Methylotuvimicrobium sp. KM2: one gene and its partner. The protein of the gene in region 1 interacts with the protein of each later gene in a pairwise test. Links are inferred from orthologs where the notes say so. Each region holds a gene or a part of one and is shown on either strand. Other genes may lie near its edges.

Region 1 (3,317 bases):
GAGGTCGGTGATTTTGTTTTTGATAGGATTAATTTCTTGCATGAATTTTTATAATCTAATGAAACCGAAAGACCATTGGCCGAGCATTGACTCGCAATTAATCAGCCTCATGGAACAACATTAGATTATATACGATTAGCGCGTTTCATTCATAAACGAAAAACGATTGAACGGCTAATCCCAACGGTCGTCGCGAACTTGAATACGGTGGTTTTCGATACGCAAAGGAAAACAGGGGATGTCTTCATAAGCCGGCGCGGACTTGACAGCGCCGGTTTTGACGCAGAATCGAGCGCCGTGTCTCGGGCAAATGATTTCGTCTCCGTCGAGTTCGCCGCTGGCGATTTCTGCGCCGTCATGCGTGCATACATCCTCGATCGCGAAAAATTCGCCGTCTATTTTGAATATCGCGACGTCGGCGCCATCGACTTCAACAACGACATGTTCGCCATCGGCCAATGCATCTTGATCGACGACATCTATCCAATCGGACATGATAACTCCTCTCCTCTATTTTAATTTTTAACATACACATCGTAACGCAACAGTTTGCCCTGAAAACTCTGGCTCGGTTTGCCACCTAGCGGCTCTGCATAATCTGGGCTCTTGACGACCACTTTCTTGGCTGTCGCCTGCATCGCGGCTTCGAACAAGGCGTCCTTATCCGGGTCATCGCCGAGTAGTTCATGCAGGATCGTCATCGATTTTTTCGCCAATGCCGATTTTTTGCGTTTCGGCGGAAACATCGGATCGATATAGATGCAGTCGGGTTTCGGATCGAGCCCGGCGAAAACTTCAATAGCATTGCCGGCGATCAATTCGGGTAATTCGAGCGATAAGTTTTTGACCCACTCCAATTCGCCTAAACGCCGAAAAGCATCTTGCAATAACTCGACCATGACCGGCGAACGTTCGATGCAGCGCAAACGATAGCCCATTCTGAAAATATGCAGGCTGTCTTGGCCCCAACCGGTCGTCGCGTCGACGACGGTCTGCGTTTTTCGTCCCAAGGCTTGGCCAAGCGGCGTGTTTTTCGGCGCGGGCCAGGATCTTTGCTCGCCGGGCCGTGGTTCGATATCGACCGCCAGACCGCCTTTTTTCAGCAATTCCCGATCGAGCAATTTCAACGCGCCGTCGCGCCAGGTCAGAAAATAAGGCTCTTGATGATCACCGCCCCCGGTTCTGAGCGGCACATTCAGGCATTCGGCCAATTGTTGATAATCACCTAACTCGCCCTGCCCGGTATAGAGCACGGCCAGTTTGCCGATATAGGGATGTCCTGCCAATGAATTATCCTAAATTCGGCAATGTAACCATGAAACGCATGAAGTTATTGAAATATTTCAATAGGATATACATAAACGTTGAGTAACCTTTAAGGAGAACAAAACTGTTTTGCTAATGCATGGCAAACTATTGAATTAACTTCTTATTCTTCATGATCTTCATGGTGAAATGCTTTTTAGGATTACTCAGTCGAAACCGCTTGTTTTTCGTTCTTCAGCGCGGCGTCGAGCGTATGCCAAGCCAGAGTCGCGCATTTGACGCGGGCAGGATACTCTCTGACGCCGGCCAACACGGCCAGCTTGCCGACGGCTTCGAGATTGAACTGTTCGTCCTTGCCGGTCGTCATTTCGTGAAAAGTCTTGAACAAGGCTTCGGCTTCGGCTTCGGTTTTGCCTTTGACGATTTCGGTCATCAATGAAACCGACGCGGTCGAAATGGCGCAGCCTGAACCCTGAAAGCTCGCGTCTTCGATCACATCGCCGTTCATTTTTAAGTAGAGCGTCAGGCGGTCGCCGCACAGCGGATTGAAACCGTCCACTTTCCTATCTGCATTCTCGATGATCCTGAAATTACGCGGATTGCGGTTGTGGTCGAAAATGACCTCTTGGTAGAGATCTCTTAAATCGTCAAACATTAACCAAATACCTCTATTAAAGATTCTATGCCGTTCATCAATACATCGATTTCCTGTTTCGTATTATATATCGCGAACGATGCTCTCGCGGTTGCGGGCACTTCGAAAAAGTCCATGACCGGCATCGCACAGTGATGCCCGGCTCTCACCGCGATGCCTAAGCTGTCCAGCATCGTGCCGATATCGTGCGGATGGATTTTGTCCAGTACGAAGGATAGGATCGCACCTTTTTCTTCTGCTTCGCCGATGATTCGAAGGCCTTTGATTTTCTTCGCCTGTTCGGTCGCGTAATCGAGTAGCTCGGCTTCGTAAGCGGCTACAACATCCATGCCGATTTCGTTCAGATAATCGATTGCCGCGCCAAGGGCTATTGCGTCGGCGATGCCCGGAGTACCGGCCTCGAATTTATAAGGCAGCGTATTGTACTCGGTTTCTTCGAACGTGACTTTGCGAATCATGTCGCCGCCGCCTTGATACGGAGGCATCCTTTCCAGCAAGGCTTGTTTGCCGTACAACACGCCGATGCCGGATGGACCGTATAGCTTATGGCCGGAAAAAGCATAAAAATCGCAATCGAGATCGAGCACATCGACAGGCATGTGAGGTATCGCTTGTGCGCCGTCGAGCAGTACCGGAATGTTCTTTTCATGTGCGGCCGCGATGATTTGTCTGACCGGATTAATCGTACCCAAGGCATTAGACATATGAGCGACCGAGATCAGACGCGTTTTATCGCCGATCAATTTGAGGAATTCGTCGAGAATCAGTTCGCCGCGAAGATTGATCGGCGCGACTTTCAGTATCGCGCCGGTCTGCTCGCACAACATTTGCCATGGCACGATGTTGGAATGGTGTTCCATCCCGCTGATTAGAATTTCGTCGCCGGCTTTGACGTTGGCTTTGCCGAAACTTTGCGCGACCAGATTAATCGATTCGGTCGTGCCCTTTGTGAAAATGATTTCCTTGTCCGAACCGGCGTTGATGAAATCCTTGATTATTTCCCGAGCGCCTTCGAATTTGTCGGTCGAGCGGACGCTGAGCGTATGCACTCCGCGATGCACATTTGCATAATCATGGCGATAGACATGGCTGATGCAATCGATCACGGCGTTCGGTTTCTGGCTAGAAGCCGCATTGTCCAGATAGACCAGCGATTTATTACGGATTTTCTCGTTCAGGATCGGAAAATCGCTGCGTATTTTATCGATAGGAAATGGTGTCATGGTTTGCTTGTTTGGCGTATATTCTTTATATTTTACTTTTTGAAAATCAAACGGTTTCAATTATGGCGATCGCAAATCCTCGAAAACATCTGACCGATATCGACGAGTGGCGGAAACTCGGCGAAGCCGACATTTTTCCGCCCGACAGCCGTCTCGAACTGATCAACGGAGAA
Region 2 (3,279 bases), 770 kb from region 1 along the record:
CATACGGTACCAGTGACGACATGACGGATCCGGTCGCCAAGGCGATCAACCATATGTTGGATCATATGCAAGCCGTGGACGAGCAGCTTGAAATGATGAAAAAAGCACTAAAAGACGCCGGTATCGCCTGTCCGGATCAGTCCATTCCGGAAGAGGATTATAAGGGCGATAAGTTGGATGAGATTTGAAAGAGGGGAAAGGGGCAAGGTGTAAGGAGCAAGAGAAAAGATGAAAGAGGAAAGATGAAAGATGAAAGATGAAAGATGAAAGATGAAAGAGGATAGAGGAAAGGTGAAAGAGGAAAGATGAACATCTGCTGTTTTTCTTGCTCTTGGGGGACGTTATACCTTTGGCGCTTCAATTTTCGGTAGTGCCCAAGGAGGCGTAGGGGCGAATGTCTGACAAATGCTTTGCCAGTATCTGACATATGACGGGTACCTCGGTGCCGAATTGTGATTTACGATCGGTATAATTCAAATGAGCTTTTTCAAAGTTGACTAATTTGCTTGGTTAAGTATAGTAATGCGCATTGATTTGCTATTTGAGGATTAGGTTGTGCGATTAACCACAAAAGGCCGCTATGCAGTAACAGCCATGCTTGATCTGGCTTATCACAGTCAGCAAGACCCGGTCACTTTAACCGATATTGCGACTCGCCAGACTATTTCGTTGTCTTATTTGGAACAATTGTTCGCTCGTTTACGAAGAGCCGGCATGGTAACCGGTGTGCGCGGACCCGGCGGGGGATATCGTTTGAGCCGTGCGGCGAGTGAGATCAATATTGCCGAAATCATCGAGGCCGTCGATGAGCCGCTAGACACTACCAAATGTGCCGGCGAAGGCAATTGCCAAAACAACAAAGCGTGTTTAACTCATGATTTATGGATGGGGCTTAGCGATCAGATTCGGGGATACCTAAAAGGTATTAGCCTCGGCGATTTATTGACGAGACATCATGTTCAGGAAGTTGCCAAGCGGCAAGAACAAGATACAAAAGTAGTCGAAATTCATCGGCAACAAAGAGTCGGCGCCTAAGTTTTCGAAAGCATGGTCTATCTCGATCATAATGCGACGACGCCGCTCGATGAGCGCGTTTTAGAGGCGATGCTACCGTTTTTGAAATCCTTTTACGGCAATCCGTCGGCTCTGTATCGGATCGGTCGATTATCGCGTAGCGCGATTGAAACAGCTAGGGAGCAAGTAGCCGCGCTCGTCGGAGTCTCTCCCGGTCAGGTACTTTTTACCAGCGGAGGCACCGAATCGAATAATTTGGCATTAAACTCGATCGAAAGTCATTCGCGATTATTGATTTCCAGTATTGAACATCCATCCATTACGGAGCCAGTCGAACGCTTGCGAAATCGTAGTTGCTCGGTTGATGTTCTGGCAGTGGATAAAAACGGTATCTTCGAACGCGAATCTTTCGAGCGATGCTGTACGAACCGGCCTAATTTTGCCTCTTTGATATTGGCTAATAATGAAACCGGCGTGATACAGTCTATCGCCGAGTGGGCCGGCGTGTTGCGCGAACAGGGAACAATAGTTCATACCGATGCGGTGCAGGCGGTCGGAAAAATTCCGGTGGCGTTCGATTCGCTCAATGTTCAGTTGATGTCGATATCCGGTCACAAAATTTACGGCCCCAAAGGCAGTGGCGCGTTAATCATCGAAAAAGGCATGGTACCGGAACCTTTGCAACTCGGCGGCGGTCAAGAGCAAGGTTACCGAGCAGGTACCGAAAATGTCGCGGCAATCGTCGGTTTCGGTAAGGCGGCAGAATTGGCCCTGTCTGAAATGACGCAATGGCGAAACCAAATGCTTGATTTAAGGCAGTCGTTGGAGCAGGGGTTGGCGGAATTGAACGCTACTATTTTTAGTCAAGCGGTAGAGCGATTACCCAATACCGTGCAATTCGGGATTGACGGCGTCGATGGTGAGATGTTGCTGATGCAACTCGATAAAAAAGGCTTTGCGGTATCGAGCGGTTCGGCTTGCGCTAGTGGCGGCGGCATGCCGAGTCCGGTGTTGACGGCGATGGGTGTTTCCCGGGATTTAGCCAAAAGCGCTTTGCGCGTCAGTTTGGGTAAAGCCAATACCGAAGCGGATATTGCCGATTTTGTGAAATGTTTAAAAACTATTTTGAATCGAACCTAATGTTCATGAAGGCTCGGCCATCGCCCCGGCAAATGAAAGATCTCTGGTGGCGGAGGGTGCGGTCACTCGCCCGACAGGACGCCGTGAACCCAGCACCTAAATCCTATGTAATTATTCACACCCCCTATCGTTCCCACGCTCCGGCGTGGGAATGAAGACCGAGACGCTCTAGCGTCTCGTACCGCTGGAGCGGTACTCAGGCGTTCCCACGCAGAGCGTGGGAACGATAATTTTCGGGGGACTGAATAGTTACAATTCCATAGGTCTTTGGCAATGATTCAAAATCATGGCTTTTTAGGTGCTGGGTGAATACGTCCATGTAGGCCCGACGGCGGCTCCCTGCCGGCGACGCCTGTCGATCGAGCAACCGCGCCCTCTCTGGAACCGGCATTGCCAGAACTGAGTTTTGTATATCGAAAAATTAGATAATGGGTCTAAATCTACGAACTTTCACAGTAACGTTAAGAGGTGTTGAATGGCGATTTCTTTAACCGAGAGCGCGGCAAAACAAATTAAAAAACAATTGGACAAACGCGGCAGCGGTGTTGGCTTGAAATTAGGCGTCAAAAAATCCGGTTGTTCCGGTTTCGCCTATACGATCGATTATGCCGATGAAGTTCATGAAGGCGATCGGGTGTTCGAGCAATACGGGGTCAAGGTCATTACGACGCAAGACGATCTGGCCGTGATCGATGGAATCGAGTTGGATTATCGCCGCGAAGGCATCAATGAAGCATTCAAATTCAATAATCCGAATGTCACCGGCATGTGCGGTTGCGGCGAAAGTTTCTCGGTGTGATGTGAATACCCTTTAGAAAATGGTTGCGCGTCAATTCCTAATCAATCCGGTTTGTGCATAATCTTCCTAATCAGTCTCACCTGAATTCTTTTCGTCAATTAGCTTCTCCCGCTATCGCCATTATAGGCGGCGGGCCTGCCGGGCTTATGGCTGCTGAAGCGTTAAGTCAAAGCGGTGTTCGAGTCGATGTTTACGATGCGATGCCGTCGGTCGGGCGTAAGTTTTTGATGGCCGGCAAGGGCGGTATGAATATTACGCATTCCGAAGCCTACGATATTTTTTTATCGCGCTTCGGTAAGCGTGGCGGCGTCATCAAGCCGATGCTC

What was found.
Region 2: the proteins of sufU (region 1) and WJM45_RS07120 interact in binary tests that used the Escherichia coli proteins (3 or more experiments, as listed by UniProt). The link is inferred for Methylotuvimicrobium sp. KM2 from one-to-one orthologs.

The regions. Positions count from the first base shown.
Region 1 is NZ_CP150634.1:2,440,079-2,443,395, forward strand. Bases 196-3,185 are described here. They hold sufU (Fe-S cluster assembly sulfur transfer protein SufU), read right to left. Parts: upstream 1,922-3,185; coding sequence 1,469-1,921; downstream 196-1,468. Other genes in these bases: WJM45_RS10340 (non-heme iron oxygenase ferredoxin subunit), read right to left, coding at 196-495; WJM45_RS10345 (class I SAM-dependent methyltransferase), read right to left, coding at 516-1,286; WJM45_RS10355 (cysteine desulfurase), read right to left, coding at 1,921-3,144. In the rest of the region: more of WJM45_RS10340, read right to left, coding at 175-195; WJM45_RS10360 (Uma2 family endonuclease), read left to right, coding at 3,207-3,317. UniProt on the Escherichia coli protein: A scaffold on which IscS assembles Fe-S clusters. Exists as 2 interconverting forms, a structured (S) and disordered (D) form. The D-state is the preferred substrate for IscS.
Region 2 is NZ_CP150634.1:1,669,491-1,672,769, forward strand. What follows is about bases 149-3,100. They hold WJM45_RS07120 (cysteine desulfurase family protein), read left to right. Parts: upstream 149-1,047; coding sequence 1,048-2,154; downstream 2,155-3,100. Other genes in these bases: cysE (serine O-acetyltransferase), read left to right, coding at 149-188; WJM45_RS07115 (Rrf2 family transcriptional regulator), read left to right, coding at 556-1,035; WJM45_RS07125 (iron-sulfur cluster assembly accessory protein), read left to right, coding at 2,630-2,953; WJM45_RS07130 (TIGR03862 family flavoprotein), read left to right, coding at 3,067-3,100. Outside these bases: more of cysE, read left to right, coding at 1-148; more of WJM45_RS07130, read left to right, coding at 3,101-3,279. UniProt on the Escherichia coli protein: Master enzyme that delivers sulfur to a number of partners involved in Fe-S cluster assembly, tRNA modification or cofactor biosynthesis. Catalyzes the removal of elemental sulfur from cysteine to produce alanine.